2 regions of the Pseudomonas sp. LBUM1655 genome follow, and region 2 is predicted to be linked to the other one. Evidence: predicted binding sites of a transcription regulator. Region 2 holds the regulator's gene; the other holds the start of a gene.

Region 1 (3,027 bases), 1.3 Mb from region 2:
CGCACGCTCAAACTAAGCGTTTCCGCGCGCAGTTCAAAAATTTTAAGCAGCTTTGCTTTTCGCTTTTTTAGACTCATACGGACCTTGTGCTCTTGGCGTTTAGATTGGGTATTCATATCAACTGCAGCGCCTTTTTCCACCAAGAACCTGCTGTTCCTATAGGACGTTTTACCTGCTCTCGCTCCACCATCATCTGCGGCACATCTTGTAACCGTATCCACGGCTGATTATTCCAATGCAACAAACTCAACGTCATGTCCGGCCAACTGAGCAAGCTGAGGTGTGGACGTTCGCTTGTGGTGGGGTGTTGGGTGTCGCGCAGGGTGGGGATGACCTGGTGGGTGAGCCATTCGCGCAGGGCTCGGTATTCGGGGCAGTAGTGGTAGACGAGGAGGGCGTAGACGCCGGATTCGCTGATCAGCAGGGTGTTTTCGGTTTGGTTGTGGATCAGGGTTTTGCGGGTTTGGTGTTGGTCGGAGTCGAGTTTTCGCAGCATGCGTGCGTTTAGGTAGATGTGCAGCAGGCGGCTCAGGTCGCGGGCGGAGAACCAGGGTTGGTTCTGGATCAGGAGGGCGTGGAGGGGGAGTTTGTGGCGAGTGAAGATGTACGGCTTTAAATAGGTTTCTTCCATGGTGCAGTTCTCAGGGTTGAGTGAAGAAACTGCCTCTAATCGTCGCCAAACGAAAAGGGTGGCAGCTATGCGCAGGTTGGCGAACCGGGAACCCCGAAATCCGGCAGACCCGAAGGTCTCCCACGCAAAGCCGCCATAACTCGAGAGGGGAAAAGCGCCCTGTACGAATGTGGTCGTCTTGCGTCGAGGATTTCCAGGTCGCCAAACCCGGTGCTGAACATTCAGCATCGGGTGAGCTTAGAAACCGGGGCTTTTCGACGCAATCGGACGGCGGTCACTCAGGTTGTAGGACGTTGCCGAGATGATTGAAGGGCTGAAGATCAAAAGATCGCAGCCTTCGGCAGCTCCTACAGGGGGAGCAGGGTTACTCGGCTGGCGGAGTCAGCTTCGCTTCCATCTCGGCCACCTTCGCTTCGAGGCTTTCAAGGCGGGCGCGAGTGCGGGCCAGCACGACCATCTGACTATCAAACTCTTCCCGGCTCACCAGATCGAGTTTGCTGAACGCGCTTTGCAGCAGCATCTTGAACTGGCTTTCGATTTCGGCTTTCGGCAGCGGGGTGTCGCCGCTGAACAGACGGGAGGCGGTGCCGCTCAGGGCGTCGAGGAAGTCTTTGGGCGCGAGCATGGGGAATGTCCTGAAAACAATGGCGGGCAGTGTATCACGCAGTGTCTATAGTCAATCTCGCAGGCAGGGATGCACGCTTTTCGCGCAGGCGGACGGACGGCGACGCACCGTTGTTGTGCGTATCCGCGACGCCTTTTGCACGGGAGTGCCTGCGGCAGCGGCCAAGGGATTGAAATCAGTGAGTTTTGGCGAGATGGCAAGGTTTCTGCTTAGTCACCTGTGACCCATGCACTGATGCAGTCGCTGTGACGAATGCAGTGCGGCAGGCGGAACGGGGAGTTTCGTCTGATGCGGTTAGCTGGCGTCAGTCGGGCGGTCAAGGCCGACGATGCGTTACAAAGCCAGGCACTGCGCTTAGACTTGAGTCGGGTTTGTTTTCCTGGGGCAAGTCCACCAATTCGGGAGAGAGTTTCATGAAGCTAGTCACTGCCATCATCAAGCCGTTCAAGTTGGACGACGTGCGCGAGTCGCTGTCCGAAATCGGCGTGCAGGGCATTACCGTTACTGAAGTCAAAGGCTTCGGCCGGCAGAAGGGTCACACCGAGCTGTATCGCGGCGCGGAATATGTGGTCGATTTTCTGCCCAAGGTGAAAATCGACGTGGCCATCGACGACAAGGATCTGGATCGTGTTATCGAGGCGATAACCAAGGCTGCCAACACCGGCAAGATCGGTGACGGCAAGATCTTCGTGGTCAATCTGGAACAGGCGATTCGTATCCGTACCGGCGAAACCGATACCGACGCGATTTAAAAGCCGCCACAAACCCAACGCCCCAGGAGAAAACAATATGACTCTGCGTAAATTCGCAGGGCTAGGAGCCCTGTTGTCCATCGTAATGCCAAGCCTTGCAATGGCGGCAGACGAAGTGGCGGCCCCAGTCCTCAATTCCGGCGACACCGCCTGGATGCTCACCTCCACAGCCCTCGTGCTGTTCATGACCATCCCGGGCCTGGCGCTGTTCTACGGCGGCATGGTTCGTTCGAAAAACATTCTTTCCGTGATGATGCAGTGCTTCGCCATTACCGGTCTGATCAGCATCCTGTGGGTCATTTATGGCTACAGCATTGCGTTCGACACCACCGGCATGGAGCAAGGCGTCGTCAACTTCAACTCGTTCTTCGGCGGCATGGGCAAGGCGTTCCTCGCCGGTGTCACGCCTTCGAGCCTGACCGGCCCAGCGGCGCTGTTCCCTGAGGCGGTGTTCATCACCTTCCAGATGACCTTCGCGATCATCACCCCGGCGCTGATCGTCGGCGCGTTCGCCGAGCGGATGAAGTTCTCCGCGATGCTGATCTTCATGGGCATCTGGTTCACCCTGGTTTACGCACCGATCGCGCACATGGTCTGGTCCGGTAACGGCGGCCTGATGTGGGACTGGGGCGTGCTCGACTTCGCGGGCGGCACCGTGGTGCACATCAACGCGGGTGTGGCCGGTCTGATTGCCTGCCTGGTATTGGGCAAGCGCAAAGGCTTCCCGACCACCCCGATGGCACCGCACAACCTCGGTTACACCCTGATGGGTGCGGCGATGCTGTGGGTCGGCTGGTTCGGCTTCAACGCCGGTTCCGCTGCGGCGGCCAATGGCACCGCCGGCATGGCGATGCTGGTTACCCAGATCGCGACTGCTGCGGCTGCGCTGGGCTGGATGTTCGCTGAGTGGGTCACCCACGGCAAACCAAGTGCTCTGGGCATCGCCTCGGGTGTGGTTGCCGGTCTGGTGGCGATTACTCCGGCTGCCGGTACCGTGGGCCCGATGGGCGCACTGGTGA
Region 2 (3,027 bases):
ATCGGCGTCGACTGGCATGCCGCGCTTGAAACCGAATGACTCGACCAGAAACGCCGTACCGGGCTCCGGCTGGTTCAGCAAACGAAGCTTGATGGTATCGCGCAGCTGGTACAGGTTCAGATTGGTGGTGTTGACCTTGAGGTCGGCAAGATCGGCAATCGGGCCGAGCAGGGCGGTCTCATCGTTGATGGCTTCAGCCAGCGACCGATTGGCGGTGCTCAGCGGGTGCCGACGACGGGTTTCCGAGAAACGTTTGAGCAGAGTTTCTTCGTCAGCGTCCAGATACAACACATCGCACTGGATGTGGCGGCTGCGGACTTCTTCCAGCAACTCGGGGAAGCGTGACAGATGACTCGGCAGATTACGCGCATCGATCGACACTGCCACCAGCGGTTGTGCCAGTTCAGTATGAATGAGTGCGCGCTCTGCGAGTTCCGGCAGCAGGCCCGCCGGCAAATTGTCGATGCAGTAGTAGCCGTTGTCCTCAAGGACATTCAACGCCGTACTTTTGCCCGAGCCGGAACGGCCACTGACGATGATCAAGCGCATGATTAGTGCCCGCTTTGTTCGTCCACGACGACCTGATACAAGGCTTCGTTGCTCGAAGCACTACGCAATTTTTCGCGAACGTCCTTGCGATCAAGCATGCTGGCGATCTGACGCAGCAATTCCAGATGCGCATCGGTCGCAGCTTCAGGCACCAGCAATACGAACAGCAGGTCAACCGGAGCACCGTCGATGGCGTCGAAATCGATTGGGGCTTCAAGGTGCATCAAGGCGCTGATAGGCGATTGGCAACCCTTGAGGCGGCAGTGAGGAATGGCGATGCCGTTGCCGAAACCGGTGGAGCCGAGTTTCTCACGAGCGATCAGGGCCTCGAAGACATCTTGCATCTCCAGAGCCGGCACTTCGCGGGCGATCAGATTGGCAATCTGTTCGAGGGCTTTCTTTTTACTGCCGCCCGGCACGTTCACGAGGGAACGGCCGGGGGTCAGGATACTTTCAAGTCGGATCATGGAGTGGGGGGTTATCGACCGGTCGCGCCCTGGAGCAGGCTCTGGGTCTTTTCCTTATGCTTTTTGAGTTGTTTATCCAGCTTGTCGGTCAGGGCGTCGATCGCGGCGTACATATCGGTATGTTCCGCGTTGGCGACCACTTCACTGCCGGGAATATGCAAGGTGGCTTCGATTTTCTGCTTCAGCTTTTCGACACACATCGTGACTTGCACGTTGGTAATCTTGTCGAAATGGCGCTCCAATCGTTCGAGTTTCTCGTTGATGTAGGTGCGCAGAGGTTCGGTCACTTCCAGTTGGTGTCCACTGATGTTGACTTGCATACAGCTTCTCCTTCGTTGCCAGTGCATAAAGCGGCAGGCCGAAAAGCCTGCCACTGGAACGCTGTAACGTGGCTTACATCAACCGCTTGCGTTCGCTCGAAGGCGCGATCCCTAGGGACTCGCGGTACTTGGCGACGGTGCGGCGAGCCACCTGAATGCCTTGTGCCTCCAGTAAACCAGCGATCTTGCTGTCACTCAACGGCTTTTTCTGATTTTCCGCGGCAACCAGTTTTTTGATGATCGCGCGGATCGCCGTGGACGAGCATTCACCGCCTTCGGAGGTGCTGACGTGGCTGGAAAAAAAGTATTTCAATTCATAGATACCGCGCGGTGTATGCATGAATTTTTGCGTGGTCACCCGGGAAATCGTCGACTCGTGCATGCCGACCGCTTCAGCGATGTCATGCAGGACCAGCGGCTTCATGGCTTCATCGCCGTATTCCAGAAACCCGCGCTGATGCTCAACGATCTGGGTGGCAACTTTCATCAGGGTTTCGTTGCGGCTTTGCAGGCTCTTGATGAACCAGCGCGCTTCCTGCAACTGATTGCGCATGAAGGTGTTGTCGGCGCTGGTATCGGCGCGTCGCACGAAGCCGGCGTACTGGGCGTTGACCCGTAGGCGAGGCACCGACTCCTGATTCAGCTCGACCAGCCAGCGCTCGTTGTCCTTGCGCACGATGACGTCCGGTACGACGTACTCGGCTTCAGTCGATTCGATCTGCGAGCCCGGGCGCGGGTTGAGGCTCTGCACCAGCTCGATGACCTGACGCAACTCGTCTTCCTTGAGCTTCATGCGCCGCATCAACTGGCTGTAATCGCGGCTGCCCAGCAGGTCGATATAATCGGTGACCAGACGTTTCGCTTCGGCCAGCCAAGGCGTCTTGGCCGGCAACTGGCGCAGTTGCAGCAGCAGGCATTCGCCAAGATTGCGGGCGCCGATGCCGGCAGGCTCGAATTGCTGGATGCGGTGCAGAACGGCTTCGATTTCGTCCAGCTCGATGTCCAGTTCCGGATCGAACGCTTCGAGGATCTCTTCGAGGGTTTCGTCCAGATAGCCCTGATTGTTGATGCAATCGATCAGGGTGACGGCGATCAGTCGATCGGTGTCGGACATCGGCGCGAGGTTAAGTTGCCACAGAAGGTGGCTTTGCAGGCTTTCGCCGGCGGAGGTACGGGTGGTGAAGTCCCACTCGTCATCGTCGCTGCTGGGCAGGCTGCTGGCGCTAGTCTGGTAGACGTCTTCCCAGGCCGTATCGACCGGAAGCTCGTTGGGGATGCGTTCGCTCCAGTCGCCTTCCTCTAGGTTATCCACCGTCGGGGCGGTTTCCTGATAGGAGGGTTCCTGGATCTCGGTGTTGGGCTTCTGTTCAGCGTTGTCGGCCAGAGGATCGGAGTTGTCGAAGTCGTCGCCTTCTTCCTGGCGTTCGAGCATCGGATTGGATTCCAGGGCCTCCTGGATTTCCTGTTGCAGATCCAGGGTCGACAATTGGAGCAGGCGGATAGCCTGTTGCAGCTGCGGTGTCATCGTCAGCTGCTGGCCCATTCTCAAGACTAGCGATGGTTTCATGGCAGGGGCTTAACACCTTATTCGCCGGCGCTATGCGCCATCCACTACAGGGCGCCGGAGCGCCAAACTTAAGCAAATTATATGCCTGAAACTGAAGTGTTTGCCTAGAGCGCTGTAACAATTA

The links. Region 2 encodes sigma-54, which starts transcription at its own class of promoters, with help from an activator protein. Its sites were predicted from a motif close to ANTGGCATNNANNTTGCTNT; they were not measured.
Region 1: the regulator sigma-54 is predicted to act here: its motif matches at 1,449-1,468, upstream of glnK (P-II family nitrogen regulator).

The regions. Positions count from the first base shown of each region.
Region 1 is NZ_CP166801.1:6,015,939-6,018,965, reverse strand. Features, by position in the region: gene ACA074_RS27175 (hypothetical protein) at 1-116, opposite strand, end outside; gene ACA074_RS27170 (BRO-N domain-containing protein) at 113-631, opposite strand; gene ACA074_RS27165 (accessory factor UbiK family protein) at 996-1,256, opposite strand; gene glnK (P-II family nitrogen regulator) at 1,670-2,008, shown strand; gene ACA074_RS27155 (ammonium transporter) at 2,046-3,027, shown strand, end outside.
Region 2 is NZ_CP166801.1:1,024,766-1,027,792, forward strand. Features, by position in the region: gene rapZ (RNase adapter RapZ) at 1-549, opposite strand, end outside; gene ptsN (PTS IIA-like nitrogen regulatory protein PtsN) at 552-1,016, opposite strand; gene hpf (ribosome hibernation-promoting factor, HPF/YfiA family) at 1,028-1,336, opposite strand; gene ACA074_RS04425 (RNA polymerase factor sigma-54) at 1,410-2,903, opposite strand.